One region of the Streptomyces sp. NPDC060184 genome, then DNA from elsewhere that is predicted to be linked to it. Evidence: riboswitches for the same ligand, from Rfam matches in the RefSeq annotation. Region 1 holds a riboswitch; the other holds the start of a gene.
The links. A riboswitch is a leader RNA that binds a small molecule or an ion and turns the genes downstream of it on or off. The one in region 1 is predicted to bind S-adenosylmethionine.
Positions count from the first base shown of each region.

Region 2: linked by a shared signal. The riboswitch ahead of thrC (threonine synthase) and the one ahead of ACFWEE_RS29110 (aminotransferase class V-fold PLP-dependent enzyme) in region 1 are both predicted to bind S-adenosylmethionine.

Region 1 covers NZ_JBHWYX010000058.1:30,132-45,369, reverse strand. Annotated here, with positions in the region: partial or broken gene ACFWEE_RS29115 (helix-turn-helix domain-containing protein) at 1-221, shown strand, start outside; gene ACFWEE_RS29110 (aminotransferase class V-fold PLP-dependent enzyme) at 242-1,642, opposite strand; SAM riboswitch class IV at 1,815-1,932, opposite strand; gene trpD (anthranilate phosphoribosyltransferase) at 2,061-3,125, opposite strand; gene ACFWEE_RS29100 (cytochrome bc complex cytochrome b subunit) at 3,252-4,877, opposite strand; gene ACFWEE_RS29095 (Rieske 2Fe-2S domain-containing protein) at 4,874-5,929, opposite strand; gene ACFWEE_RS29090 (c-type cytochrome) at 5,926-6,735, opposite strand; gene ACFWEE_RS29085 (heme-copper oxidase subunit III) at 6,793-7,413, opposite strand; gene ACFWEE_RS29080 (hypothetical protein) at 7,601-8,011, shown strand; gene ACFWEE_RS29075 (Ig-like domain-containing protein) at 8,069-9,334, opposite strand; gene ACFWEE_RS29070 (cytochrome c oxidase subunit 4) at 9,481-9,879, opposite strand; gene ctaD (cytochrome c oxidase subunit I) at 9,876-11,609, opposite strand; gene coxB (cytochrome c oxidase subunit II) at 11,606-12,571, opposite strand; gene ACFWEE_RS29055 (cysteine desulfurase/sulfurtransferase TusA family protein) at 12,844-14,235, shown strand; gene ACFWEE_RS29050 (carbohydrate kinase family protein) at 14,296-15,238, opposite strand, start outside.
Region 2 covers NZ_JBHWYX010000002.1:248,372-263,609, forward strand. Annotated here, with positions in the region: gene ACFWEE_RS02770 (cold-shock protein) at 232-438, opposite strand; gene ACFWEE_RS02775 (MoaD/ThiS family protein) at 894-1,172, opposite strand; gene thrC (threonine synthase) at 1,202-2,494, opposite strand; SAM riboswitch class I at 2,513-2,640, opposite strand; gene ACFWEE_RS02785 (glucosyl-3-phosphoglycerate synthase) at 2,795-3,769, shown strand; gene ACFWEE_RS02790 (trehalose-6-phosphate synthase) at 3,896-5,281, shown strand; gene otsB (trehalose-phosphatase) at 5,304-6,155, opposite strand; gene ACFWEE_RS02800 (MarR family winged helix-turn-helix transcriptional regulator) at 6,281-6,736, shown strand; gene ACFWEE_RS02805 (DUF3263 domain-containing protein) at 6,846-7,217, opposite strand; gene ACFWEE_RS02810 (ROK family protein) at 7,351-8,283, shown strand; gene nagA (N-acetylglucosamine-6-phosphate deacetylase) at 8,283-9,437, shown strand; gene ACFWEE_RS02820 (GNAT family N-acetyltransferase) at 9,686-10,174, shown strand; gene ACFWEE_RS02825 (1-phosphofructokinase family hexose kinase) at 10,438-11,364, shown strand; gene ACFWEE_RS02830 (carbohydrate-binding protein) at 11,395-12,471, opposite strand; gene cdgB (diguanylate cyclase CdgB) at 12,614-14,284, opposite strand; gene ACFWEE_RS02840 (flavin reductase family protein) at 14,756-15,238, shown strand, end outside.

The DNA of each region.
Region 1 (15,238 bases):
CCGAGACAGAGGCAGCCCTACGCACGCTTGCGCACAACGTCAGGACGGCCCGCACCCGCGCGGGACTGTCCCTGGACGAGCTGGGCCGGCGCGCGAAGGTCAGCAAGGGGGCTCTGGTCGGCCTGGAGAAGGCTCAGGGAAATCCGAACTTCGCCACCCTGGTCCGGCTGGCCGACACCCTCGGCGTCTCGGTGTCCGCCCTCATGGAGGGACCGGCCGAAGTGCTGCCGGGCCGCCGCCGTCAGAGCTGCGCGGCGCCCCGGTCCGGAACGCAACGGCCGCCCTCGGTGCGGTACTTCCACTGCGCGCCCTCGCTCACCAGCTCGGTGACGGCGCGGACGAAGCGGTCCACGTGCTCGTCCGGCGTACCGGCGCCGAAGCTGACGCGGATGGCGTTCAGGGAGCGCTCGCCCGGCTCGGCCTCCGGCGCCCCGCACTCGCCCGGGTCCTGCGGGTCGCTGCCGAGCAGGGTGCGGACCAGCGGGTGGGCGCAGAACAGGCCGTCACGGACGCCGATGCCGTACTCGGCGGAGAGCGCGGCGGCGAAGTGGGAGCTGTTCCAGCCCTCCACCACGAAGGAGATGACGCCGACGCGCGGGGCGTCGTCGCCGAAGAGCGAGAGCACCTTGACCTGCGGCACCTCGGCGAGGCCGGCGCGGACCCGGGCGACCAGCCGCTGCTCGCGGGCGACCAGGTTGTCGAAGCCGGCCTCGGTGAGGGCCTTGCAGGCGGAGGCGATGGAGTAGACGCCGATGACGTTGGGCGAACCGGCCTCGTGGCGGGCGGCGGTGGTGTGCCACTCCACGTCCACGCCGCCGTCGGTGCGCCGGGCGACCTTCTTCGAGGCGCCGCCGCCGGCCAGGTAGGGCTCGGAGTCCTGGAGCCAGTCGGCGCGGCCGGCGAGGACGCCCGAGCCGAAGGGGGCGTACAGCTTGTGGCCGGAGAAGGCGACCCAGTCGACGTCGAGTCCGGCGATGTCCACCGGGTGGTGCGGGGCTAGCTGGGCGGCGTCCAGCACGATGCGGGCGCCGTGCGCGTGGGCGGCGGCGGCCAGTTCCTTGACCGGCCACAGCTCGCCGGTGACGTTGGAGGCGCCGGTGACGCAGACGAGGGCCGGGCCGTAGGGGTCGCGGTCGGCGAGCGCACGCTCCAGGGTCTCGACGGCCTGCTGCGGGGTGCGCGGGGCGTTGAGGTAGGTGACCTTGGCGTCGCGCCAGGGCAGCAGCGAGGCGTGGTGCTCGGTCTCGTACACGAACACCTCGCAGTCGGCCGGGATCACGGCTGCGAGCAGGTTGAGGGAGTCGGTGGTCGAGCGGGTGAAGATCACCTGGTCGCCGGGGCGGCAGCCGAGGAACTCGGCGACGGTGGCCCGGCTGTTCTCGAAGAGGTCGGTGGAGAGCTGCGAGAGGTAGCCGGCGCCGCGGTGCACGCTGCCGTAGTACGGCGCGTAGGCGGCGACGTCGTCCCAGACCCGCTGGAGCGCCGGGGCGCTGGCCGCGTAGTCGAGGGCCGCGTAGGTGACTTCGCCCCCGGTGACGAGGGGGACGGTGACGTCCTTGCCGAGGACCGGCAGCGGGGCACAGTCCGCGTCGGCGGAGGCGGCGGGCGCGGAGGCGTTGAGGGCAGCAGAGGACACGGACATGGCGAACTCCCGTAATACGCAGGCGAATTCACCGCGCCGGCGGGTACGCGGCAGCGCGGTGCAAAAGGTGAAAGGGGTGCGGAGAAGGGCGTTGCGCCCTATCGCATTCGCGTGCTCACAGAAGGCTCCCTAGGGACCAGGACCCCGGGGGCTGGCATTCGAGATGCCGAGGGGCCCGCGCTTGCCGCAGACCTCGCTGCCTACGGCCTGGTCTTCACCCGGGGCACCCCGCCACGGACGGAGGGTTGCCGGACAGCGGGCCGGGGCCGTAGTCGCTGTCACTCATGACCTGCCAGCATCTTGCCACACGTGTCCACGAACGCAAGGGCGCAGTCCGCGATACGGACTGCGCCCCTTCGTGCACGTACGGACGGAAAACGCCGGGCGGCACGGAACCGCTCGGGCGTCGCCGGAGTTTTCAGGCGTTGCTGGCCGCCACCCAGCGCTCCAGCGCGCGGTGCGCGGCCCCGGAGTCGATGGACTCGGCGGCAGCGGCGATCTTGGCCCCGATCCGCTCGGTGAGCGTGCCCTCGCCCGGGTCCAGCGCCACCAGCGCCGCCGCCGAGTTCAGCAGCACCGCCTCGCGCACGGCACCCTTCTCACCGTCCAGCACCCGGCGGGCGACGTCCGCGTTGTACGAGGGGTCCGCGCCGCGCAGCGCCTCGACCGGCACCAGCTCCAGCCCCACGTGGCGCGGGTCGAAGGCCTCCTCGCGCACCTCGCCGTCCCGGACCACCCAGACCCGGGAGGTCGCGGTGGTGGTCAGCTCGTCCAGTCCGTCGTCGCCGCGGAAGACGAGCGCGGAGTTGCCGCGCTCGGCGAGGACGCCGGCCACGATGGGCGCCATCCGCAGATCGGCGACCCCGACGGCCTGGGCGCGGACGTGGGCCGGGTTGGTGAGCGGGCCGAGGATGTTGAAGGTGGTCTGGGTGCCCAGCTCCTTGCGGGCCTTGGCCGCGTACCGCAGGGCCGGGTGGAACTTCACCGCGAAGCAGAAGGTGATGCCCGCCTCGGCCGCCACCTCGGCGACCCGCTGCGGGGTCAGCTCCAGGTTGACGCCGAGCTTCTCCAGGACGTCGGAGGCACCGCTGGCCGAGGAGGCGGACCGGTTGCCGTGCTTGACGACCTTGGCTCCCGTTCCGGCGATCACGATCGCGGACATCGTGGAGATGTTGACCGTCTTCGCGAGGTCGCCGCCGGTGCCGACGATGTCGACCGAGGGTCCGGGCACCTCGATGGTGCGGGCGTGCGCGTACATCGCGCGGACCAGACCGCTCACCTCGGCGACCGTCTCGCCCTTGGCCCGCAGCGCGATGGCGAAGCCCGCGATCTGCGCGTCGGTGGCGTCCCCGCTCATGATCCGGTCCATGGCCCAGGCGGTGTCGTCCGCGTCGAGGTCCTGGCCGCGCAGCAGGGGCGTCAGTACGCCGGACCAGGAACGGTCCGCCGCGCTGTCGCCGCCGTTCGGGGTCACAACGTTCATGGTCCGCTCCAAGAATCCACAGCCGGAAAGGGGGGTGTCCGTCCACCCTATCGGGGCCCGGGAACGACGAAGAGCCCCGTCCGGCGAATGGACGGGGCTCTTCGCTGTGGCGATCAGTTCAGGCGATCAGTGGTGACCGTGGCCGCTGGTGATCTCCTTGTACTCCTCGGCAGTGGGCTTGGCGATCTGGTTGTGCTCGCCGTAGTAGCCCTTGCTGAGCTTGGCGCGCAGCTTCGTGAGGGCCGAGACCTTGCGCTCGACACCGTTCTCGTCGACCGTGGGGCCGATTTCGAGCGGGGTGTACTGCTCGTGCGCGGTGAGGGTGTGCAGCTGACCCGGGCTGAGCGGCTCGTGGACCTCCACGAACTCACCGTGCGGCAGGCGCTTGATGAGCCCGGACTCGCGTCCGTGCAGCACCTTCTCCTTGTCACGGCGCTGGAGGCCGAGGCAGATCCGCTTGGTCGCGATGAACACGAGCACCGGGACCACGAAGAACCCGACCCGCACGAACCAGGTGATGGCGTTGATCGACAGGTGGAAGTGCGTGGCCCACAGGTCGTTGCCGCCGCCGACGAGCAGGACGAAGTACCAGCTGATCCAGGCGACACCGAACGCGGTGCGCGTCGGCGCGTTGCGCGGCCGGTCCAGGATGTGGTGCTCGCGCTTGTCGCCGGTGACCCAGGACTCGATGAACGGGTACACCGCGATCGCGGCCAGCACCAGCGGGAAGATGACCAGCGGGATGAAGACGCCCAGGACGAGCGTGTGACCCCAGAGGTTGATCTCCCAGCCCGGCATGACACGGATCAGGCCTTCGGAGAAGCCCATGTACCAGTCGGGCTGCGCACCGGTGGACACCTGGTCCGGCCGGTACGGGCCGATGGCCCAGATCGGGTTGATCGAGGCGATGGCGGCGACGACCGAGATGACACCGAAGACCAGGAAGAAGAACCCTCCGGCCTTGGCCATGTAGACCGGCAGCAGCGGCATGCCCACGACGTTCTTGTTCGTACGGCCGGGGCCCGCGAACTGCGTGTGCTTGTGGTAGAAGACCAGGATCAGGTGGCCGACCAGCAGGCCCATCATGATGCCCGGGAGCAGCAGGATGTGGATCGAGTAGAACCGGGCCACGAAGTCGCCGCCGGGGAAGTTCCCGCCGAACAGGAAGTACGCGAGGTACGTGCCGACGATCGGCACGGACAGGATCGCGCCCTGCATGAAGCGGACACCCGTACCGGAGAGCAGGTCGTCCGGGAGCGAGTAACCGGTGAAGCCGGTGAACATGCCCAGCACGAACAGCAGGAACCCGAAGAGCCAGTTGATCTCACGCGGCTTGCGGAACGCGCCCGTGAAGAACACGCGCATCATGTGCACGAACATGCCGGCCAGGAAGATCAGCGCGGCCCAGTGGTGGATCTGCCGCACGAGCAGACCACCGCGGACGTCGAAGCTGATGTTCAGCGTCGACGAGTAGGCCTCGGACATCCGGATGCCCTGCATGGGCTCGTACGGGCCGTTGTAGACGACCTCGTTCATGCTCGGGTGGAAGAACAGCGTCAGGTACACACCCGTGAGGATGATGATGATGAAGCTGTAGAGGCAGACCTCGCCCAGCATGAAGGACCAGTGGTCCGGGAAGATCTTGCGCATGTTGGCCTTGGCCAGGCCGTAGATGCCCAGTCGGCCGTCCGCCCAGTCGGCGACCCGCTCACCCGCGGGGGCCTTGCGCGTGGTTTCCGTCGTAGTACTCATCCGCGCTCCCAGAAGGCAGGACCGACGGGCTCTTCGAAGTCACCGAGAGCTTCGAGGTCGCCCTCGCTGCTCACGCCGATCCGCAGCTGCGGAAGCGCGTGCCCGGCCGGACCGAAGATGACGCGGGCGCCGTCGGAGAGGTCGAAGGTGGACTGGTGGCACGGGCAGAGCACGTGGTGCGTCTGCTGCTCGTACAGGCTGATCGGGCAGCCGACGTGGGTGCAGATCTTGGAGAAGGCGACGATGCCCTCGTGCGCCCACTCGCGCTCGCGCTTGTCCTTGATGTCGTCCGGCTGAATGCGGACGATCATCAGGGCGGCCTTGGCGATCTGCGACTGGAAGTCCTCCGCGTCCTCCTCCAGGCCCTCGGGCATGGCGAAGGTCAGCGAACCGACCACGACGTCCTCGGGACGCAGCGGCTCCATCGTGTTCATGTTGATGAGCTTCTTGCCGTTCGCCCACAGGGTCGAACGGAGCTTCTTCTCCGGCAGCGGACCCAGGTCGCGCAGCAGCATGACGCCGGAGAGCGGCACCAGGGCCAGCGCGCCGAACATCGTGGTGCGGATCAGCTTGCGCCGACCGATCACCGACTCCTCGGCACCGGCCTTGAAGTCCGCGAGGACCTGCGCCTTGACCTCGGGCGTCGCCTCGATCGGGTGACGGTCCGCGGGGGTCTCGACGTCGGACATCAGGGTGCGCGCCCAGTGGACGGCGCCCGCACCGATGGCGAAGAGCGCCACGCCCAGGGTGAGACCCAGGGAGAAGTTCAGCGCGCTCACATGGCCGAACGGCCAGATGTAGACGATCTTGTCGACCGGGAAGATGACGTAGGAGGCGATGAACGCCACCGTCGCCAGCATGGACAGGATGAACAGGTACGCGACGACTCGCTCGGAGCGGTTCGCGGCACGTTCGTCGATGTCCTGGATGCGCGGCTTGTGGGCCGGCAGCCCCGGGTCGGCGAACGGATCGCCCGTACCCACGACCGCGCCGTGCGCGGCGTCCTGCTCGGTGAGCAGGCTCTTCTCTGGATTCTCTTCTTGGCTACTCATGACTTCTTGGCCTTAGCGGTGTGGGCCGCGACCCAGACGGCGACGGCGATCAGGAGGCCCAGACCGAAGATCCATGCGAACAGGCCTTCGCTGACCGGACCGAGGCCACCGAGCGACAGACCGCCCGGGCTCTCGCTGTTGTCACCGTTCACGGTCTTGATGTACGCGATGATGTCCTGCTTCTGCTGCTCGGGCATCGTCGTGTCGGGGAAGGAGGGCATGTTCTGCGGGCCGGTCTGCATGGCCTCGTAGATGTGCTTGGGGCTCGTGCCTTCCAGGCTCGGGGCGTACTTGCCGTCCGTCAGCGCGCCGCCCTCACCCGTGAAGTTGTGACACTGGGCGCAGTTGGTGCGGAACAGGTCACCGCCCTTGGCGATGTCCGCACCTTCGGGGCTGACCTGCTTCTCGGTCGGCGTGATCGGACCGGCGCCGAGCGACGCGACGTACGCCGCGAGCTGGTCGATCTCGTCCTGCGAGTAGATGACCTTCTTCGCAGGGATCTGGGCACCCGGCTGCTGCGCGGGCATCCGGCCGGTGCCGACCTGGAAGTCGACCGCGGCGGAGCCGACGCCGACCAGCGAGGGCCCGTCGGTGGTGCCCTGACCACTGGTTCCGTGGCAGCTGGCGCAGCCGACGGTGTAGAGCTTCTTGCCCTCCTCGATGGGGAGGGACTGGACGGATTCGTCTGCCTGCGCCTTGCCCGCAGGCGCAAACGCGGCGTACAGCCCCCCGGTAGCCGCCAGCGCGAGGAGTAGTACGACGACGGCCGCCAGTGGATGGCGTCGTCGTGCGGAGAGCTTTTTCACGGATTACCCCGGTGTCAGGATCTTCTGCGTCGATGATGGGTGGGTGCGAGCGCCCGGTTACTTGATCATGTAGATCGTCGCGAAGAGGCCGATCCACACGACATCGACGAAGTGCCAGTAGTAGGACACGACGATGGCTGCGGTCGCCTGTTCGTGGGTGAACCTCTTGGCCGCGTACGTTCTGCCGAGAACCAGCAGGAAGGCGATGAGACCGCCTGTCACGTGCATGCCGTGGAAGCCGGTGGTCAGGTAGAACACCGAGCCGTACGGGTCCGAGGACAGGGAGAGCCCGTCCGTCTTGACCAGCTCGGTGTACTCCACGACCTGGCCGCCGATGAAGATCGCACCCATGACGAACGTGATGATGAACCACGTCCGGAGCTTCTTCACGTCGCCCCGCTCCGCGGCGAAGACGCCGAGCTGGCAGGTGAGAGAGGAAAGCACCAGGATCGTGGTGTTCGTCGCGGAGAACGGGAAGTTCAGATGGTCGGCCATCTCCTTCCAGTGATCCGGTCCCATCACCGATCGCAGGGTGAAGTACATCGCGAAGAGGGCCGCGAAGAACATCAGCTCGGAACTCAGCCAGATGATGGTTCCGACGCTGGTGAGGTTCGGCCGATTGACCGACGGGTGCGCGTGCCCGGTTTCTACTGTCGTTGCTGTCGCCACGACCGACATTATGTCGGTCGCTTATCCCGCCCTCACTCCCGGGGGTGCCGTTCGGTGTGTCAGAGGGGTGTGTCCTCCCCGAACGGCCCAGCGAATCGACGTCATTAGCGGTGCTGACGGGCTGTCGGCGGGAGTACGATCCGCGCATCGGTTCATGCCCCGAGAGCCCCGACGACACAGCTGTCACGGAGGAACAATGCAGGCGACCGCCACGGTCCTGGTCTACAGCGACGACGCCAACGTCCGCGAGCAGGTGAAGCTCGCCACCGGGCGACGGCCCGCGGCCGACGTCCCCGAGGTGCGGTTCCTGGAGTGCGCGACGCTGCCCGCCGTGCTCTCCGCGCTGGACGCGGGCGGCGTCGACGTCTGCGTGCTGGACGGCGAGACGGCGCCCGTGGGCGGCATGGGCGTGTGCCGGCAGATCAAGGACGAGGTCTTCCACTGCCCGCCGGTGCTGCTGCTGATCGGGCGCCCGCAGGACGCCTGGCTGGCCACCTGGAGCCGCGCGGACGCCGCGGTGACCCTCCCGGTGGACCCGGTCGAGTTCGCCGACGCCCTGGCGGCCCTGGTGCGCGGGCGGCTCCAGCCGGCGGCCAAGGCCTCCTGAGGCCGTCCGCACACCGGGGCCGCACGGTCGTCCCGGGAGGCGGCGCACCCCCCGGCGTCAGACCTGGGGGCGCAGCCGCGCCGCCAGAGCCGATGTCTGGGGGTGTGCTCCGGCTCCGAGCGTGGCGTTCCGCAGGGCGCTGCCCTTCTGCCAGGCCTCCCAGGAGACGTTCCAGTCCCCGAACCCGTTGTCGAAGGGGGTCATGGTCTCCCCCTCGCTGCCGACGACCTTGACCACGTCGCCCTCGCGCACGGTGTCGAAGAACCATTCGGCGTTCTCCGTGCTCATACCGGTGCAGCCGTGGCTGACGTTGGCGCTGCCCTGGGAGCCGACGGACCACGGCGCGGCGTGCACGTACTCGCCGCTCCACGTCACCCGGGTGGCCCAGTAGACGGGCAGGTCGTACGACTCCGCGGAGCCCTCCGCGATGCCGACGGTCTCCCCGCGCATCCGGACGAACGCCTCCTTGCCGAGCACGACCTTGACGCCGTTGCGGGTGGAGAAGCCGGGCTTCCCGGTGGTGACCGGAATGGTGTTGATCACTTCTCCGTTGCGGAGCACGGTCATCTCGTGCTCGGAGGCGTCGGTGATGGCCTCGATGCGGTCGCCGATGCTGAGGTGCAGCGGCTTGACCTCGGCGCCGTAGAGGGCGTTGGTCACCTTGATGCCCTTGAAGTTGCTGGACACCTCGACCGCCGCACCGGCGGGCCAGTAGTCCTGGGGCCGGTAGTGCAGGATCTTGTCGTCCACCCAGTACCAGGAGCCGGTGACGGCGGGCGTGGAGCGGACCTTGAGGGCGCGTTCGACGGCGGCCCTGGCGGCCTTGTCGGTGACCGGAGCGCTGAGTTCCGCCGTGATGGGCTGTCCGACCCCGTACGTGCCCGCCTGCGGGCCGAAGGAGACGTGCAGGAGCTTCTTCGGGGAGGTGGTCTCGAAGGTGAGGGTACGGCGGCCGGGGGCGCCGTCCTCGTCCTCGGTGGTGACCTTCACCTCGTACCGCGCGCCGGCGGCGAGCGGGGCGGTGGAGTGCCAGCGTTTCCCGTCGGCGGCGAGTTCACCGGCCAGACGGCGGCCGGTGCTGTCCGCGGCCGTCACATCGGTGATGCGTCCCTCGTCACCCTTGACGGTGACTTCCAGGGGCTTGTCGGGGTCGGCCTTCCCGTTCGGGGCATGGCCGTTGAAGGAGACCTGGTCGGCCGCGTCGAACGGCTTGGCCGAGAGCGGGTGACCATCGGGCTCTCCACAGGCGGTCGCACCGGCGACCAGGGTCACGACCAGCAGGGAGCAACTCACTACGGAGCGGGTGCGCGGCGTGTCGTTCATGAACCCACGCTAAGAAGATTCATCCGATCCAGCGCGTTCTGTGACTGCAAACGAGGGGCCCGGACCGCTCGTGCGGAGCGGTCCGGGCCCCTCGGGGGGTCCTGCTGGTAATGCGGTGTCACCCGGCGGGTGTCACGGAGCGGGTGTCACTGGGTGCGGTTCTCACCGCGGTAGTACTCGAACACCCAGCCGAAGAGACCGATGGCGAGCATCGGGGCCGAGAAGTACGCCAGCCACCAGCCGAAGGCGATGCTCATGAAGAGCAGCGCGCCGCCGATCGCCAGGGAGAGCGGCTGCCAGCTGTGCGGGGAGAAGAACCCCACGTCGCCGGCCTCGTCGGCCACGTCGGCTTCCTTGTTGTCCTGGGCCATCTGGTCGACCCTGTTGGCCGTGAAGGCCAGGTAGAAGCCGATCATGATGGACAGCCCGAAGGCCAGGACGAGGGCGGTGGTGCCGACCGGCTCCTTCGACCACACGCCGTACGTGATGGCCATGATCAGGATGAAGACGCTCAGCCAGATGAACAGCTTGCCCTGGATCTTCACTTGCCTGCCTCCTTACCACCGGCGAGAACCTTGTCCTCGGAGTGGTGGCCGAGCTGCTCCAGCGCGGCGATCTCCGGGTGGTGCAGGTCGAACGCCGGGGATTCGGAACGGATCCGCGGCAGGGTGATGAAGTTGTGGCGCGGGGGCGGGCACGAGGTGGCCCACTCCAGCGAACGGCCGTAGCCCCACGGGTCGTCGACCTCGACCTTCTTGCCGTACTTGGCGGTCTTCCACACGTTGTAGAAGAACGGCAGGATCGACAGGCCGAGCAGGAACGAGGAGATCGTCGAGATCGTGTTCAGCGCGGTGAAGCCGTCGGCGGCGAGGTAGTCCGCGTAGCGACGCGGCATGCCCTCGGCACCGAGCCAGTGCTGCACCAGGAACGTGCCGTGGAAGCCCACGAACAGCGTCCAGAACGTGATCTTGCCGAGCCGCTCGTCCAGCATCTTGCCGGTGAACTTCGGCCACCAGAAGTGGAATCCGGCGAACATCGCGAACACCACGGTGCCGAAGACGACGTAGTGGAAGTGCGCGACGACGAAGTACGAGTCCGAGACGTGGAAGTCCAGCGGCGGCGAGGCCAGCAGGACACCGGTCAGACCACCGAAGAGGAAGGTGATCAGGAAGCCGACCGACCAGAGCATCGGCGTCTCGAAGGACAACGAGCCCTTCCACATCGTGCCGATCCAGTTGAAGAACTTCACACCGGTCGGTACCGCGATGAGGAACGTCATGAAGGAGAAGAACGGCAGGAGCACGCCGCCCGTCACGTACATGTGGTGCGCCCACACCGTCACGGAGAGACCCGCGATGGCGATGGTGGCCGCGATCAGGCCGATGTAGCCGAAGAGCGGCTTGCGGCTGAAGACCGGGATCACTTCGGAAATGATTCCGAAGAATGGCAGAGCGATGATGTACACCTCTGGGTGTCCGAAGAACCAGAAGAGGTGTTGCCAGAGCAATGCGCCGCCATTGGCCGCGTCGAATACGTGGGCCCCGAATTTTCTGTCCGCTTCCAACGCGAAGAGCGCGGCGGCGAGGACCGGGAAGGCCAGCAGGACCAGGACGGCCGTCAGCAGGACGTTCCACACGAAGATCGGCATCCGGAACATCGTCATGCCGGGAGCGCGCATGCAGATGATCGTGGTGATGAAGTTGACCGCACCGAGGATCGTGCCGAATCCGGAGAAGGCCAGACCCATGATCCACATGTCGGCGCCGACACCCGGCGAGCGGACGGCGTCCGACAGCGGGGAGTAGGCGAACCAGCCGAAGTCCGCGGCGCCCTGCGGGGTGAGGAAGCCACCCACCGCGATGAGCGAACCGAAGAGGTACAGCCAGTACGCGAACATGTTCAGCCGCGGGAACGCCACGTCGGGCGCGCCGATCTGCAGCGGCATGATCCAGTTGGTGAAACCGGCGAACAGCGGCGTCGCGAACATCAGCAGCATGATCGTGCCGTGCATCGTGAACGCCTGGTTGAACTGCTCGTTCGACATGATCTGCGTACCCGGACGGGCCAGCTCGGCGCGCATGAAGAGCGCCATCAGGCCACCGATGCAGAAGAACGCGAACGAAGTGACCAGGTACATCGTGCCGATCGTCTTGTGGTCAGTGGTGGTCAGCCACTTGACGACGACGTTTCCCGGCTGCTTGCGCCGTACCGGCAGTTCGTCCTCGTACGAGTCGTCTGCTGCCGCGGCACCCTGGGGTTCGTTGAGGATGCTCACAGTTTGTTGGTCTCCGCATTCCTGGCGGGGTCAGTCTGCTCGATGCCTGACGGCACGTAGCCCGTCTGCCCCTTCTCCGCCAGCTCCTTGAGGTGCTGCTGGTAACGCTCGGGAGAGACAACCTTGACGTTGAAGAGCATCCGGGAGTGGTCGACGCCGCAGAGTTCGGCGCACTTGCCCACGAAGGTGCCCTCCTTGTTCGGAGTGACCTCGAACGCGTTGGTGTGGCCCGGGATGACGTCCTGCTTCATGAGGAACGGCACCACCCAGAAGGAGTGGATGACGTCACGTGAAGTGAGGATGAAGCGGACCTTCTCCCCCTTCGGCAGCCACAGGGTCGGACCCGGGTTGCCGGTCTGGGGGTTGCGCGTGCCCGGGATTCCCGCGTCGTAGACGCCGCCGGCGCCCTTCGGGAAGTCCGCGAGGTAGCGGTCGGGAATCGAGGAGAGCTCCTCGGGCGTCTTGGTGGTGGCCGGCGAGCCGTCCACGTCCTCGACGTAGTTGAACGCCCAGCTCCACTGGTAGCCGACCACGTTGATGTTGTGGACGGGCTTGGTGGAGAGGGTGAGGAGCTTCGATTCATCGCGCGCGGTGAAGTAGAAGAGCACCGAGACGATGATCAGGGGGACCACTGTGTACAGCGCCTCGATGGGCATGTTGTACCTGGTCTGCGGAGGAACCTCTACCTTGGTCCGGCTACGCCGGTGGAAGAAGGCACTCCAGAGGATCAGCCCCCAGACGAGGACACCCGTGGCGAGCGCTGCCGCCCACGAGCCCTGCCAGAGGGAGAGGATCCGAGGGGCCTCTTCCGTTACCGGGGTAGGCATACCAAGGCGAGGGAAATCCTGCCAGTTGTACGAACAACCGGAGGCCGTCGCCAGGACCAGGCCCGCAGTCAGCACCTGCGGCAGCTTCCGCCGCATCGGGCGCCGCGACGAGCGGTCGGAGCCGTTGGGACTCACGTAGCGCCTTCCCGAGAGTCTCGCCCGCTACGGTCGGCGCGCCCGTATGTCTCTGGTCGGTCGCCGCCCTGTCGCGGGCAGGGGTTTGGATGTTTATGCGGACCAAACCCTACTGGACGCTATTTGGGGTCGCGCGGGGAGGGTGCCCAACGCGCCGTCCGACACCCCGAAGGGGTGGAATCCCGGCTTCCGGGCGCCATCTGACGTTCCTTCTCCTGCGTTCGCGGACGGCCGCGAGCGGCGGTGGCCGGCCCGCGGGCTAGCGTGACCGGGTGCCCTACTTCGACGCCGCCTCCTCCGCGCCCCTGCATCCCGTGGCCCGTCAGGCCCTGATGGCCTCCCTGGACGAGGGCTGGGCCGATCCCGCCCGGCTCTACCGGGAGGGACGGCGGGCCCGGATGCTGCTGGACGCCGCCCGCGAGGCGGCGGCGGAGGCGGTCGGCTGCCGCCCGGACGAGCTCGTTTTCACCCCTTCGGGGACGGCCGCGGTGCACGCGGGAATTGCCGGGGCTCTTTCGGGCCGTCGGCGTGTCGGCCGGCATCTGGTCGCGTCGGCGGTCGAACACTCGTCGGTTTTCCATGCCGCGGCCACGCACGAGGCCGCCGGGGGGTCCTTCACCGAGGTGCCGGTGGAACGGACCGGAGCGGTGGATTCCGCGGTGTTCGGCGCCTCCCTGCGCGCGGACACCGCGCTCGCCTGCCTCCAGTCCGCCAACCACGAGGTGGGGACCGAGCAGCCGGTGGCGGCCGTCGCCGCGCACTGCCGGGAGGCGGGGGTCCCCCTGCTCGTGGACGCGGCGCAGTCGCTGGGATGGGGGCCGGTCGCGGAGGGCTGGTCGCTGCTGACGGCGAGCGCCCACAAGTGGGGCGGCCCGGCGGGCGTCGGCCTGCTGGCGGTGCGCAAGGGGGTCAGGTTCGCGCCCCGGGGTCCGGCCGACGAGCGGGAGTCGGGGCGGTCGGCCGGCTTCGAGAACCTGCCGGCGATCGTGGCCGCCGCCGCCTCGCTGCGCGCGGTGCGCGCCGAGGCCGACGCGGAGGCGGCGCGGCTGCGGGCCCTGGTCGGCCTGGTCCGGGCACGGGTGGCGGCCGGGGTGCCGGACGTCGAGGTGGTGGGCGACCCGGAGCGGCGCCTGCCGCACGTCGTCACCTTCTCCTGCCTCTACGTCGACGGGGAGACCCTGCTGCACGAGCTGGACCGGGCCGGTTTCTCCGTATCGTCCGGTTCGTCCTGCACCAGCAGCACACTGACACCCAGCCATGTACTGAAGGCGATGGGGGTGCTCTCGGAAGGGAACGTCCGGGTGTCGCTGCCGTCGGGCACCGCCGCCCCGGACGTGGAGCGGTTCCTCGACGTGCTGCCCGGAGTGGTCGCCGGGGTACGGGAGCGGCTCGGGGTTCCGGCGTCCGCCGGGGCCGTCGGGGGTGCCACCGCGTCGGCCGCGTCGCTGGTGGTGGACGCGCTGGGCCGGCGCTGCCCGATCCCGGTGATCGAGCTCGCCAAGGTGATCGGTGACGTCCCGGTGGGCGGCACGGTGACCGTGCTCGCCGACGACGAGGCGGCCCGGCTGGACATCCCGGCCTGGTGCGAGATGCGGGAGCAGGAGTACGTGGGCGAGCGGCCCGCGGAGCGCGGGGCGGCGTACGTGGTCCGCCGGCTGAGCTGAGGCTTCTCCGTACGGTCCGGGCCGGGCCGGGCCGGGCCGTACGGAGAAGCCCGCGGCGGATCAGGCGAGGTGCGCGCGGACCTCGTCGGCGGCCTCGTGCCCGTACGCCTTGGCGAAACGGTCCATGAAGCGGGAGCGGCGCAGGGTGTACTCCTGGGTGCCGACCGTCTCGATGACCAGGGTGGCGAGCATGCAGCCGACCTGGGCGGCGCGCTCCAGGCCGACGCCCCAGGCGAGGCCGGAGAGGAAGCCCGCGCGGAAGGCGTCGCCGACGCCGGTCGGGTCGGCCTTCGTCTCCTCGTCGGGGCAGCCGACCTCGATGACCGGCTCGCCCGCGCGCTCGATGCGCACCCCGCGGGCGCCGAGGGTGGTGACCCGGTGGCCGACCTTGGCCAGGATCTCCTCGTCGGTCCAGCCGGTCTTGGACTCGATGAGCCCCTTCTCGTACTCGTTGGAGAAGAGGTAGGTGGCGCCCACCAGCAGTATCCGGATCTCTTCGCCGTTCATCCGGGCGATCTGCTGGGAGAAGTCCGCGGCGAAGGGGATGCCCCGGCTGCGGCACTCCTCGGTGTGGCGGAGCATCGCCTCCGGGTCGTCGGCGCCGATGGAGACGAGGTCGAGGCCGCCGAGGCGCTCGGCGACGCTCTGCAGCTCGATCAGCCGGGCCTCGCTCATGGCGCCCGTGTAGAAGGAGCCGATCTGGTTGTGGTCGGCGTCCGTGGTGCAGACGAAGCGCGCGGTGTGCAGCACCTCGGAGATGCGGACCGATCCGGTGTCCACGCCGTGCCGGTCGAGCCAGGCGCGGTATTCGTCGAAGTCGGATCCGGCGGCGCCCACCAGCACCGGGGAGGTGCCGAGCTGCCCCATGCCGAAGCAGATGTTGGCGGCGACCCCGCCCCGGCGCACGTCCAGGGCGTCGACCAGGAAGGAGAGCGAGACCGTGTGCAGCTGGTCCGCGACGAGCTGGTCGGCGAACCGGCCGGGGAAGGTCATCAGATGGTCG
Region 2 (15,238 bases), on a different contig from region 1:
AGTGCTAACGCCAATGATTAGCACTCGACCCCTGCGAGTGCAAGCGTCCTCCTCGTCCTGGGGACAAGCTCCGGGCACGCCTCGGGGCGAACCGCAGGCACTCACCGGCCGGCCTCCGGGCCTCCGCGGACCCTTCCCGGCACGCGGAACGCGCACGCACGCAGGGCCCGTACCCCTGCCGGGGACGGGCCCTGCGTGCGTGAGAAGTGTCGTTGCCGACCGCGTCCGATCTCAGCCCACGGCGAGCTTGACCATGTCCGCCTGCGGCCCCTTCTGGCCCTGCGAGATCTCGAATTCAACTCGCTGACCCTCTTCGAGGGTGCGGTACCCGTCCATCTGGATCGCGCTGTAGTGGACGAAAACATCCGCACCACCGTCGACCGCGATGAAGCCGTACCCCTTCTCCGCGTTGAACCACTTGACGGTGCCCTGAGCCATGCCTAACTCCCCTATTTCTGGCCCCTGCACAGGACCGCACTTCGCGGACCCGGGTCAGAACTCACCCTCCGACAGGAGAGGGTGCGTGCGCCGGAACGCGTCGACCGCGGCCGAATGTATCTGCCCAACTGCCCTCTGCAACAGGTCAATCGGACGAGAATTCTGGTCGCGGCGGAACGCCCGAACATGAGGATTTGTTGAGAATTTTGGGCAAGTCGGGCCAGACAAAGGCCACTTAAGGCACAGAGGGCTTCCGGACTTTGGCTGCTTCTTGTCGCGCGGCGGCGCGATCTCGCACCCGCCCGGCGCGGACGGCCAAGGGGGCTTCCCCAACTGTACCGCGCTCAACCCTACGGAATTGCCCCCTCCGCGTCGTACGCGAAGGGGGCAACGGTGCGCTGCGGAACGGCTGTCGGGGTCCCGCCGCGCGGCGGGACCCGGGACCGGCCGTCGGGTCAGCAGCCGCCCGCGACGGCGGGAATGATCGAGACGCCGGCGCCGTCCGGCGTGGCCGCCTGGAGGCCGCCCTCGAAGCGGACGTCGTCGTCGTTGACGTACACGTTGACGAAGCGGCGCAGCTTGCCCTGGTCGTCCAGGACACGCGCGGCGATGCCCGGGTGGTCCTTCTCCAGGGACTCGATGACCTCGGAGAGGACGGTGCCCTCGGCCGAGACCTCGGCCTGGCCGCCGGTGTACGTGCGCAGGATGGTGGGGATGCGGACCTTGACGCTCATGGGGATTGCCTTCCTCGGTTCTCGGGTGGTCAGTGGGCCGCGAGGCCCGCGTCGCGGAACGCGTCCAGGCTCGGGCGGATGGTCGCCGACAGGCCGGTCGTCGGAGAGACGGCGTCCAGGGTCTTCAGGCCGTCGCCGGTGTTCAGGACGACGGTGGTCAGGGCCGGGTCGAGCAGGCCGGACTCGATCAGCTTCCGCGTCACGCCGACGGTCACACCGCCCGCGGTCTCGGCGAAGATGCCCTCGGTGCGGGCGAGCAGCTTGATCGCGTCGACGACCTGCTCGTCGTCGACGTCCTCCACCGCGCCACCGGTGCGGCGGGCGATGTCCAGGACGTACGGGCCGTCGGCCGGGTTGCCGATCGCGAGCGACTTGGCGATCGTGTTCGGCTTCTGCGGGCGGACCACGTCGTGGCCGGCCTTGAAGGCGGTGGAGACCGGGGAGCACCCCTCGGCCTGCGCGCCGAAGATCTTGTACGGCTTGTCCTCGACGAGACCGAGCTTGATCAGCTCCTGCAGCCCCTTGTCGATCTTGGTGAGCTGGGAGCCGGACGCGATCGGGATGACCAGCTGGTCCGGGAGCTGCCAGCCGAGCTGCTCGCAGATCTCGTACGCGAGCGTCTTCGAGCCCTCGCCGTAGTACGGGCGGAGGTTGACGTTGACGAAGCCCCAGCCCTCGCCCAGCGGGTCGCCGATGAGCTCGGAGCAGAAGCGGTTCACGTCGTCGTAGTTGCCGTCGATGCCGACGAGCTCGCCGCCGTACACCGCGGCCATGACGACCTTGCCCTCTTCCAGGTCGTGCGGGATGAACACGCAGGAGCGGAAGCCGGCCCGCGCGGCGGCGGCACCGACCGCGCCGGCGAGGTTGCCGGTGGAGGAGCAGGAGAGGGTGGTGAAGCCGAAGGCGCGGGCGGCCTCGACGGCGATCGCGACGACGCGGTCCTTGAAGGAGTGCGTCGGGTTGCCGGAGTCGTCCTTGACGTACAGGGCGCCGGTGACGCCCAGTTCGCGGGCGAGGTTGTCGGCCTTGACCAGCTTGGTGAAGCCGGGGTTCATGTTGGGCTTGTCGGCGACGTCGGCGGGCACCGGCAGCAGCGGCGCGTAGCGCCAGATGTTGTCCGGGCCGGCCTCGATGCGCTTCTTCAGCTCTTCCGGGGAGCCGCTCGGCAGGTCGTACGCCACTTCGAGCGGCCCGAAACAGGACGCGCAGGCGAAAATGGGACCGAGTTCGAAGCGTTCGCCGCACTCGCGGCAGGAAAGCGCGGCGGCGGGACCGAGGTCCACGGACGTGCCGGAATGCGCTGCAACGGTCTGAACAGCCATGATGGCGGAGGCCCTTTCTCCTCATCTTCCTTGCGACGCATTTCGCCACAAGACGGAATTGGCACCTTCCCCACCGTGGCCTCGCGGCCGGCGGGAGGGTTGCCGGGACTTCAACGGGCCGTTCCCTCAGTCCCTCTGGATGAGCGCTATGGCACTGGACCGTTCGATCCAGGCGTTTGTCCGCCCTCCGACCCCGACATGCGAAGGCAGTGAGCGTTGTTCAAGACTGTAACCGAAGCACCCGACGGTTGAGGTAGTCGTCCGAACCGCGAGATGGATCACATACAGGGAGTATCGCCCGTGCTGGAAGAGGTCGACAGCTGGCTGAACCGCCGTTCCTGGGCAGCCTCCGACCGCCCCCTGGACCGTCTCCTGGCCGCCAGGAGCCGGAACCCGCGGGGCTCCTCCGTGAGCGTCGTCCTGCCCGCGCTGAACGAGGAGGCGACGGTCGGCGACATCGTCCGGACCATCCGCGGCGAGCTGATGGAGAAGGTCCCGCTCGTCGACGAGCTCGTGGTGATCGACTCCGGCTCCACCGACGCCACCTCCGCCGTCGCCCGCGCGGCCGGAGCCCGCGTGGTGCACCGCGACTCGATCCTCCCCCGGATACCCGCCGTCCCCGGCAAGGGCGAGGTGCTGTGGCGGTCGCTCTTCGTGACCAGCGGCGAGATCGTCTGCTTCGTCGACGCCGACCTCAAGGACTTCTCCGCCGACTTCGTCTCCGGCATCGTCGGCCCGCTGCTCACCGACCCGGGAATCCAGTTCGTCAAGGCGATGTACGACCGGCCGCTGGAGACGTCGGACGGCCACGCACCCGCCGGTCCGCCCGCGCAGGGCGGTCGCGTCACCGAATTGGTCGCCCGCCCGCTGCTCAATCTGCACTGGCCGAAACTGGCCGGCTTCGTCCAGCCCCTGGGCGGCGAGTACGCGGTCCGGCGCGGGCTCCTGGAGCAGCTGGCCTTCCCCGTCGGGTACGGGGTGGAGCTGGGGCTCCTGGTGGACGCGCTGCGCACCGTGGGACTCGACGCCCTGGCCCAGGTGGACGTCGGGGTCCGCCGCCACCGCCACCAGGACGGACAGGCGCTGGGACGGATGGCCGCCGCGATCTACCGGACCGCGCAGCTGCGGCTCTCCCGCGGGCATCTGGTGCGCCCGGTGCTCACCCAGTTCGAACGCGACGAGGACGGTTTCCGGCCACACACCTACGCGGTGGACACCGAGGAACGGCCGCCGGTCCGGGAGATCGCCGAGTACACCGCGAGACGCGCCGCCTGACCCGGCCGGCCCCTCGCCGGGCAGACCCGGCGCTGCCCTCGCCGGGCACACCGCGAGCCGCGCCGTCCGGCCCGGCCCGGCCTCGAACACGTTTGGGGGGTTACGTATCGGGCTAGGTTCCGCTACATGGTCTCCGAGCACGCCGCCCAGGTCCTCGTCGCGTCCAACCGCGGCCCCGTGTCGTACACGCTGAACGAAGACGGTTCCCTCGACGCACGCCGGGGCGGAGGCGGGCTCGTCTCCGGACTGAGCGCCGTCGACGACAAGGTGTGGGTCTGCGCCGCGCTCGGCGACGGCGACCGCGAGGCGGTCCGGCGCGGGGTCGGCGAAGAGGGCGTCCGGATGCTCGACATCGACGCCTCCGTGCACGCCGACGCGTACAACGGCATCGCCAACTCCGTGCTCTGGTTCGTCCACCACCTGCTCTACCAGACCCCCGTCGAGCCGGTCTTCGACGACGAGTTCCGGCGCCAGTGGGCCGCGTACGAGACGTACAACCGGGCCTTCGCCGAGGCGCTGGCCGAGGAGGCGGGCGAGGGCGCCGCCGTGCTCGTGCAGGACTACCACCTCGCGCTGGTCCCCGGGATGCTCCGCGAGCTCCGCGCCGACCTGCGCATCGGCCACTTCTCGCACACCCCGTGGGCGCCGGTGGACTACTTCCGGCTGCTCCCCGACGACATCGGCGAACAGCTGCTGCGCGGCATCCTCGGCGCCGACCGGGCGGCCTTCCTCACCCGCCGCTGGGCCGACGCGTTCATCGGCTGCTGCACCGAGATCCTCGGCGGCACCAGCGGCACCCGCATCGGCGTGCACGGGCTCGGCGCGGACGGCGACTTCCTGCTCGCCCGCTCGCACGAGCCGGACGTGGACGAGCGGATGGCCGCGCTGCGCGAGCAGATCGGCGGCGACGGCAGCCGGAAGACGATCGTCCGGGTCGACCGGACCGAGCTGTCCAAGAACATCGTGCGCGGGCTGCACGCCTACCGCACCCTCCTCGACAACCACCCCGAGTGGCGCGAACGCGTCGTCCACGTCGCCTTCGCCTACCCCTCCCGCCAGGACCTGGCGGTCTACCGCGCGTACACGACGGCCGTCCAGGAGCTGGCCGACGAGATCAACAAGACGTACGCCACCGACACCTGGACCCCGGTCGTCCTGCACGTGAGGGACGACTTCGCCCGCTCGCTGGCCGCCTACCGGCTGGCCGACGTGGCGCTGGTCAACCCCATCCGGGACGGCATGAACCTGGTCGCCAAGGAGGTCCCGGTCGTCTCCGACCACGGGGTGGCCCTGGTGCTCTCCCGCGAGGCCGGGGCGTACGAGGAGCTGGGCGCCGACGCGCTGGTGGTGAACCCGTACGACGTGAGCGCCACGGCCGAGGCCCTGCACGAGGCACTGACCATGGACGGGACCGAGCGTGCCGAGCGGTCGGCGCGGCTCGCGGAGGCCGCGACCGCGCTGCCGCCGCAGGCCTGGTTCCTCCAGCAGCTGGAGGCGCTGCGGGAGGGGTGAGACCCCCAGGTCCCGGCGACGCTCAGATGCTCTCGGCCACGGCCGCCAGCAGGGCCGCGACCTGCTGCGGGCCCGGCACGATCAGGTCGGCGCGGGAAGCCAGCTCGGGGACCTCGGTGCCGCCGCTGCAGACCAGCAGGCCCGGCACCCGGTCCGGACCGCCCGAGCGCAGCTTCTCCACGGCCGCGAAGGCGGCGATGTCGCCGAGGTCGTCGCCCGCGTAGAGCACCGACCCGGCCCCCACCTCGGCCGCGTACCCGGTGAGCGCGACACCCTTGTCGACCCCCGGCGGGCGCAGCTCCAGGACCTGGCGGCCCGGCTCGACGATCAGTCCGTGGCGCGCGGCGAGCCGGCCGAGGGGCTCGCGCAGCAGCTCGAAGGCGGCCTGCGGGTCGGTGGCGCGGCGGGTGTGGACGGCGACGGCCTGTCCTTTCTCCTCCACCCAGGCGCCCTTCAGCACCTCGGGCCCGTCGAGGAGGGCGGGCAGCTCCGCGCGGACGGCCGCGAGACCGGGGTGCGGCGGCGGGGCGGCGACCTCGCCGGAGACCGCGTCCCAGCGCTCGGCGCCGTAATGGCCGAGGACCACCAGGTGCTCCAGGCCGGGGACCCCCGCGAACCCGCCGTGCGCGACCGCGACGGCCGCCGGGCGGCCGGTGATCACGACCACGGAGGCGATCTTCGGCGCGAGCGCGGCGAGCGCCGGCAGCACGTCGGCGTGGGCCCTGGCCTGCTCGGGGTCGGGCACGATGTCGGCGAGGGTGCCGTCGAAGTCGAGCGCCACCACGGCCCTGCCCGGACGGGCCAGCAGTGCGGCGAGCCCTTCGCGGCCCGCTTCGGTGGTCGGAGTCGGCACGTGGTCCAGGTGGCTGCCCATGCTCCGACAGTAGCGGGGCAGGGGCGGGCCTGCCGAGACCGCACCCCGCACGCCCGGACGACGCCCTCCCCCCGCCCCGTAGGCTCGGAGGGAGGGTGCGCGGGACAGCAGCAAGGAGCACGAGCATGGACGACCCCATCCAGCAGGTCGAGTACGAGCAGATGCTGCTCAGCCGCCACATCTTCCTGCGCACCGCCAACGGGCGGCGCAAGGACGACGTGCTGGAGCGGAGCGCCTACGTCCTGCTCAGCCGCATCCGCGTACAGGGGCCGATGTCCATCAAGGAGCTGAGCGACGCCTTCGGCCTCGACTCGTCCACCCTCAACCGGCAGACCGCCGCCGCGATGCAGGCCGGACTGGTGGAACGCATCCCGGACCCGTCGGGAGGCATGGCCCGCAAGTTCCGGATCACGCCGGAGGGCGCGCAGCGGCTCGACGTGGAGCGCGACAAGAACGCGAGCGGGCTCGGGCTCGTGCTGGAGAAGTGGTCCGCTGAGGACGTGGAGAGGTTCGCCGCCTACCTCAAGCGGTTCAACACCGACATCGAGCGGCTCTCGGGACGGCCCTGGCCCCGTCCTTAGTACGGGCGCGGGACGCGCCCGTACTAAGGACGGGGGACGCCCTGACGACCCCCGCGCGGGTCGCTCGTGCGGGTGAGCCGGGAGCCGAGGGCCGCAGGGCTCCTGCCCCTCAGCGCCGGTTCCGCTTGGCGGCCCGGACACGGCGCAGGCGGTTGACCGTGACGGGGTCCTCCTCCAGGGCGCGGCGGTCCTCGATGAGGGCGTTCACCAGCTGGTAGTACCGGACCGGTGAGAGGCCCAGCTCCTCGCGGATGGCGCGTTCCTTCGCGCCGGGGCCCGCCCAGGACCGCCGTTCCAGAGCCAGCAGCGCGCGGTCGCGGTCGGAGAGCGCGCCGGTCCCGGCCGCGTCCGCGCCCGTCCCGTCGGTGCGCGCGTTCTCGTCGCTGCCGGCGCTCCCGTCGGTCCGCGCGCTCCCGTCGGCGCCGGTCGCGTCGGGTCCGGGAGTGCCGGGGGTTCCGTTTCCGTGCTCGGGGGCGGTCATGCCGACCAACCTAACGCGCGCCCCGGACAGTGCCACCGGCGCGCCCCCGCCGCCCCCGGATTTTTGTATGCACACGATACAAAGCGGAATAGTGGACTAGACCTTTTGAGATCGGCGGGCGAAACTGTCCCCCGTGAGACATGTCATCGCCCTCGATGTGGGCGGCACGGGAATGAAGGCCGCGCTGGTCGGAGCCGACGGCACCCTCCTGCACGAGGAACGACGAGCCACCGGACGGGAGCGCGGCCCCGAGGCGGTGGTCGAGACCATCCTCGGATTCGCCGCCGACCTGCGCGCGTACGGCGAAAAGCACTTCGGCGAGACCGCGGTGGCCGCCGGGGTGGCCGTTCCGGGCATCGTCGACACCGAGCGGGGCATCGCGGTCTACGCCGCCAACCTCGGCTGGCGCGACCTGCCCCTGCGCGACCTCCTCGGCGAACGGCTCGGCTCCGTCCCCGTCGCGCTCGGCCACGACGTCCGCACCGGAGGGCTGGCCGAGGGCCGCAGCGGGGCCGGACGCGGCGCCGACCGCTTCCTCTTCGTCGCCCTCGGCACCGGCATAGCGGGGGCCATCGGCATCGACGGGGTCATCGAGGCCGGCGCGCACGGCAGCGCCGGGGAGATCGGGCACGTCGTGGTCCGGCCGGACGGCCCGGAGTGCGGCTGCGGCCAGCGCGGCTGCCTGGAGACGCTCGCCTCCGCCTCCGCGGTCACCCGCGCCTGGGCCGCCGCCTGCGGCGACCCCTCGCAGGACGCGGCGGACTGCGCGCGGGCCGTCGACGCGGGCGATCCCACCGCCCTGCGCGTCTGGGCCGACGCCGTCGACGCGCTGGCCGCCGGGCTGGTCACCGCGATCACCCTGCTGGACCCGCGCACGCTCATCATCGGTGGCGGTCTCGCCGAGGCGGGGGAAACCTTGTTCACACCACTGCGTGCGGCCGTCGAGGAACGCCTCACGTTCCAGACACTGCCCCACATCGTTCCGGCGACCCTCGGGGACACCGCCGGATGCCTGGGCGCGGGGCTGCTCGCCTGGGATCTACTCGCCACGGAGGTAACCGTCTGATGGCCGGACACGCAGACAGCACGGTTCTCACCGGAGCCCGGGTCGTACGGCCCGGTGGCACCGAGGAGAACGGCCGGTTGGCCGTCGAGGGCACACGGATCGCCGACGGGGCCCCCGAGGACGCCCGGACCCTGGACCTGACCGGGCACTGGATCGTCCCCGGCTTCGTGGACATGCACAACCACGGCGGCGGCGGCGCGTCCTTCACCGCCGGCTCGGTGGACCAGGTGCTGACCGGTGTACGGACGCACCGCGAGCACGGCACCACCACGGTCGTCGCCTCCACCGTGACCGACAGCCTGGACTTCCTCGGCCGCTGGGCCGGGGTCCTCTCCGAGCTGGCCGAACAGGGCGAGATCGCGGGCATCCACTTCGAGGGACCGTTCATCTCGCCCTGTCGCAAGGGTGCGCACAGCGAGTCCCTGCTCCGCGCCCCCGACCCGGCCGCCGTCGGCGCCCTGCTGAAGGCCGCGCGCGGTACGGCGAAGATGATGACGCTCGCCACCGAACTGCCCGGCGGGCTCGACTCGGTACGGCTCCTCGCCGACCAGGGGGTCATCGCGGCGATCGGCCACACCGACGCCACCTACGAGCAGACCGTCGAGGCGATCGACGCGGGCGCCACCGTCGCGACCCACCTCTACAACGCGATGCCCGCCCTCGGCCACCGCACCCCCGGCCCGATCGCGGCGCTGCTGGAGGACGAGCGGATCACCGTCGAGCTGATCAACGACGGCACCCATCTGCACCCGGCGGCCCTGGAGATGGCCTACCACCACGCGGGCGCCGCCCGGGTCGCCCTGATCACCGACGCCATGGACGCGGCCGGCTTCGGCGACGGCCAGTACCAGCTCGGCCCGCTCGCGGTCGAGGTCAAGGACGGCGTCGCCCGGCTGGTGGAGGGCGGTTCGATCGCCGGGTCCACGCTCACCCTGGACACCGCGTTCCGGCGGGCCGTGACCATCGACCGCATCCCGGTCGAGGACGTCGTCCGGTCGATCTCCGTCAACCCCGCCCGGCTGCTGGGCCTGTACGACCGGATCGGCTCGCTGGAGACCGGCAAGGACGCCGACCTGGTGGTGCTGGACGAGGAGTTCGCCCTCAAGGGCGTCATGCGCAAGGGCGAGTGGATCGTCGAGCCCAAGGGGGCCTGACCGGGGGCATGGCCGGGGTCCTGGTCGGGGGCCTGACCGGAGGAGCTGATCCGGGGGCCCGGACGGGGTGGTCCGGACGGGAGGGCCCGAGCGGGTCCCGAACGGGGACCCGCGACGGGCCCCCGCAACGGGGTCCGGACAAGCGGACTGACGGAGGGTCCGAAACACTCAAGCCCACTTGTATGACCGGAAATCGCCCCTCGCGAAAAGGCATTGTCGCCACGGCTCCCGTGGGTCACGCTGTCCACATGTTGATCAGGGAAGCCACCGAGAAGGACTGGCCCGACATCTGGCCCTTCTTCCACGCGATCGTCGCCGCCGGCGAGACCTTCACCTACCCCGCCGACCTCGACCAGGACCAGGGCCGTGACTGGTGGCTGCTGACGCACCCGAGCCGCACGGTCGTCGCCGTGGACGACTCGGGCACCGTCCTCGGCACCGCCAAGATGAACCGCAACCACCAGGGCAACGGCTCGCACATCGCGAGCGCCAGCTACATGGTCGACCCGGCGCACTCGGGCCGGGGCGTGGGGCGGGCACTGTGCGCGTACACCGTGGACTGGGCGCGTGAACAGGGCTACCGCGCCATGCAGTTCAACGCGGTGGTGGAGACGAACGCCCACGCCGTGAAGCTCTACGAGTCGCTGGGGTTCGAGGTCATAGGCACCCTGCCGGAAGGCTTCCACCACCCGAAGGACGGGTACGTCGGGCTGCACATCATGCACCTGCGGCTCTGAGCGGGGCCGCGGCGATCCACAGCCGGCCGATCCACAGCCGTCCTGTCCGGACCGGCGCCGCGCGGCTCCCTCGCGGGCGAGGTGGTGGCCGCCCGCTGCTCGCCCTCCGGACACCCTCTGGGCCCTTTGCCGTCTCTTTGGCATGATCACGGGCGTGACGTTCCCTCGGCACCGCACGTCCCGCCGCCGGAACGCCACATTCCAGTAGGCGGGACCGGCAAGCGGCCCGGCGAACGAGAGAGAAGGACCGGGGGCGAGTCCAGGTGATCCTGACCGTCACGCTGAACACCGCACTCGACGTGACCTGCACCGTCGCCGATCTCGTCCCGCACAGCCGCCACCGGGTGAGCGACATGGTCGAACGGCCCGGCGGCAAGGGCGTCAACGTCGCCCGGGTGCTCGCCGCGCTCGGACACCCCACGGTCGTCACGGGGTTCGCCGGAGGCCGCACCGGGGCACTGGTGCGCGAACTGCTCGCCCCGCTGGGCCCCGAGGACGCCCTCGTCCCCGTCGCCGGAGAAACCCGTCGCACGGTGACCGTCGTCGAACGCTCCAGCGGACGCACGACCCGGCTCGACGAACCCGGTCCCGAGGTCGGACCCGCCGAGTGGGCCGCCCTGCTGCGCACGTACGAGCAACTGCTCGGCGGCGCCACGGCCGTGGCCCTCTGCGGCAGCCTGCCTCCGGGCATCCACGTCGGCGCCTACGCGGAACTCGTCCGCCGCGCCCGCGCCGCCGGGATACCCGTGCTGCTGGACACCGGAGGGGAACCGCTGCGCCGGGGCATGGCCGCACGGCCCGACTTCGCGAAGCCGAACGCCGACGAACTCGCCCGCCTCACCGGCTCCCGGGAGCCCCTGCGCGCCGCCCGCGACGCCCGCCGTCGCGGTGCCCGCTCGGTCGTCGCCTCGCTCGGGGCGGACGGCCTGGTCGCCGCCACCGAGGAGGGGACCTGGCGCGCCACGCCGCCCTCCGCCGTCCGGGGAAACCCGACGGGGGCGGGCGACTCGGCGGTGGCCGGGCTGCTGTCCGGGCTCGCCGAGGGGCTGGCCTGGCCGGAGCGGCTGGCCCGTGCGGTGGCGCTCTCCACCGCGACCGTACTGGCCCCGGCTGCCGGGGAGTTCGACGCGGACGCCTATGCGGAGCTGCTGCCCCGCGTAGGCGTGGAACCACTCACCTCGGCGCTCTGACCCACCGGCGCGGCGGCTCGCGCGCGATCCCTACTGCTGCTGCCCGGCCTTCAGCGAGAGCTGGTCCAGGTTGGCGTCGCAGAGGTCGCCGACCTCGCAGGAGAGCTTCAGGGTGTTGGAGCCCTTGGTGAGGTTGACGTAGGCGTAGGTGTTCGTCCACCCCTTCGCCGCGTCGCCCTCCGCCGCCTGCGCGTAGTTCTTCATGTTGATGGAGCGGGGCGCCTCGGCGTTGACCGTCAGGGTCGTCTTGGCGTCCTTGCCGGGCACGCCGTACGTCACGTACAGGGTGTACGGACCGGCCTTCGGCACGTCGACCGTCCAGGTGGCCGACCGGCCGACCTCGTTGAGGCTGATGTACTGGCCGCTGGCGCTCTTCGCGCCCGGGACGGTGTTGTCCAGGGTGGCCGTGCCACCGAGGGTGAGCGCCGCCGCGTCCTGCTTCGGCAGTTCGACCGGCTCGTCCGAGGCGCTGGGCTCGGGCGAGGCGGACTTCTCGGTGTCGGCGCTGGGCGCCACCGAGGACGCGGCCTCGCTCTTCTTGTCGTCCTTGTCGGCGCCGTCGCCCGTGGTCAGGGCCACGCCGATACCGATCAGCACGACGGCGACGACCACGATCGCGCCGGCGAGGATGGCCTTCGTGTTGGGGCCGCCACGGCCGCCGTTCCCACCGCTGCCGCCGTTGCCCGCGCGCCCGGCGCCGCCGTGCCCGACCGAACCGGACGCCGTCACGGCGGTGGCACCGCCGGGGTAGGTCTCGGGAGCCGCGTACTGGGCGGTGGGCCGGCCGTAGGGCTGCTGGCCGTACTGCTGCTGCTGCGGCTGGCCGTAGGACTGCTGGGGCTGACCGTACTGCTGCGGGGGCTGCTGACCGTAGGGCTGCTGCTGGCCGTACGCCTGCTGCGGCGGGACCTGCCCGTACTGACGCTCGCCGACGGCCCGCACCTGGTTGTAGGAGGTCCGGGGGACGCCGCGCTGAGCCGCCGGCCCGGGGTAGCCGTAGCCGCCGCCACCGGGCGGCTGGGCGCCCGCCGCCTGCCCGTCCGCGTACAGATAGCCGAACGGATCGTCGTCCTCGGGCTTGCTCTCGCCGTTGTTTCCGGCCGTCATCCCTGGGTCACTCCTCACCATGTCGCCAGCCGTCGCCGACCGGGCGAGCCTACCTCGTACGGAGCATCCGCCGAATGTGCGACGGTCTCCGCCCCCTGCTCACCCTCAGTACGGGGCCAGGCACCGGACCGCCGGATGAACGTCAACCGGCCCTGCGGTGAACCTTCGCCCGGGACCGCTTCTCGACGTACATCCGCTGGTCCGCCGAGGCCAGCACCTCCTCCACGCTCATCCCGCACTCCGCCCAGCCGATGCCGAAACTCGCACCGACCCGGACCGCCCTGCCGTCCACACGGATGGGCGGGATGATCGCGTTCCGCAGGCGTACCGCCAGGTCGGCGGCGTCCGCCGCACCGAGCCCGTCCGCGAGCACGACGAATTCGTCACCCCCGAGGCGGGCGACGGTGTCCCCGTCCCGCACACAGGTGCTGAGGCGGCGGGCCACCTCGATCAGCACCGCGTCGCCCGTGGTGTGGCCGAAGCGGTCGTTGATGGACTTGAAGCCGTCGAGGTCGCAGAAGAGGACCGCGAGCCCCTTCGCGCCGTCGTCGCGCTCCGGGTCCGGCGCCACCGTGTGGACGTGGTGGTCGTAGGGGAGGGAGCCGGACCCCGGATCGAGGTCGTATCCGTGGCCCCGGGCCTCCACGTCGCCGTAAGCGGCGTCCAGCGCCTCGATCGCGGTGGCCGCGGTGGCGTGCGGACGCTCGCAGAGCCGCTCGCTGAGCCGGGACCGGAGCTCCGCGCTGTTGGGCAGTCCGGTGAGGGCGTCGTGCGAGGCGCGGTGCGCGAGGTTGAGCTCGTGCCGCTTGCGCTCCTCTATGTCCTCCACGTGCGTGAGGAGGAAGCGCGGCCCGTCCGTGGTGTCCGCCACCACCGAGTTGCGCAGCGAGACCCAGAGGTACGTGCCGTCGCGGCGGCCGAGCCGCAGTTCGGCCCGCCCGCCCTCGGCGGACGTACGGAGCAGAGTGCCGATGTCCTCGGGGTGGACCAGATCGGCGAAGGAGTGGCGGCGCAGTACCGAGGCCGGGCGGCCCAGCAGCCGGCAGAGCGCGTCGTTGGTACGGAGCAGCCGCCCGTGCTGGTCGCCGCCCACCTCCGCGATGGCCATGCCGCTGGGGGCGTACTCGAAGGCCTGGCGGAAGGACTCCTCGCTGGCCCGCAGCGCCTGCTGCTCGCGTTCGAGGCGGACCAGCGCACGCTGCATGTTGGCGCGGAGCCGGGCGTTGCCTATCGCTATCGCGGCCTGCGAGGCGTACATCTGGAGGGCCTCGCGGCCCCAGGCGCCGGGGCGGCGGCCGTTCCCGGGACGGTCCACCGAGAGCACCCCGAGCAGGTCCCGGTGGTCCCCGCGGTCCCCGCGGTCCCCGCGGTCCCGGCCGTTGCTGGCGTACATCGGGGCGTAGAGGCGGTCCAGCGGGTGCCACTCGTCCTCGAAGCGGGGTTCGGGGCCCTCGGTGTGCCACTGCGGCACGTCGTCGTCGAGGAGAACCCAGCCCTCGGTGTGCGGTATGAACCGCAGGTCCTCCCAGGCCTCCCCCATGGTCAGCCGGCGTTCCCAGGCGTCGCGGGAACCGGTGCGCCCGGTGATCAACGCCTCCGCGGCGTTGTTGCCCGCGAAGGCGGCCACGACGAGCTCACCGTCCGGCTGGACGAGATTCACACAGCCCAGCGCGTAGCCGAGACCGGTGACGAGTCCGTCCGCCACGGTCTGCAGTGTGTCGGCAAGGCTGCGCGCCGAATTGAGATCAGCGACGGCCTGGTGCAGCTGCCGCATGGTCGCAAGACGGACGTAGGGCTCCGACTCGGCCTCCATTGCTCGCTCTCCCCGAGACCTCGACAGCAACTCCAGATGTCATATCGACGTACTTATCGCAGTGTTCTCGCCACTGAATCACAGTGAGCTGTGCGGCCGGTACACAGGGTCAACAAATATCGCTCTCTGTGAGTCATGTCACAACGCAACGTAAAAGCGCGTCAGCTTGTTCCGCATGGCGCCCCATCCACTCCGGCGCACGCCCGGCGCACCCGCACCCGGGGCCGGTGTTCGCCGCTCGTACGCACGACCGGCACGCGCCCCCGGCGCCTGCGGGCACGCACCTGCGGCATGGAAGCGCACCACCGGTTCCGCCGATATATGCGCTATGCACCTTCTTGGCCCGGAGACCTAGGTCTCGACTGGTCCCCTGGCCCGATGCGGGCCCGCACCGGCCGCGGCTAGCGTGCGAGTGTGCCGCAGACGAAGACCCTCACCCCGAGCCCCGACGCCGTCCCCCATGCTGAGGGGGTGAGCAACGACGAGTTCCGGGCCGCTCTCGCGCGGCTGGCCGCAGGCGTGGTGCTGGTCACCGCCGAAGAGCCGACCGACGCCGAGGACGAGCGCGGCGAAGAGGCCGGGATGACCGCGACGGCGTTCCTCTCCGTCTCGCTCGACCCGCCGCTGGTGCTGGTGAGCCTGCGCAACGACTCCCGCATGGACGACCTGCTGGCCGAGCAGCCGCTCTGGGCGGTCTCCGTCCTCGCGGCGGAGCAGCGGCAGATCGCGTCCCGGTTCTCGATGAAGGGCCGGATCAGCGACCGGCTGCTCTTCGCGGACATCCCGCACGTGCGCGGTGAGGCCTCCGGGGCGCCGCTGGTGAACGGGGCGCTGGCCACGCTGGAATGCCGGACCGAACAGCGGGTCCTGGCGGGCGACCACACCCTGGTGATCGGACGGGTGCTCACCGCGCACGTACCGACGACGGCGGACGGCGGCGAGCCGCTGCTCTAC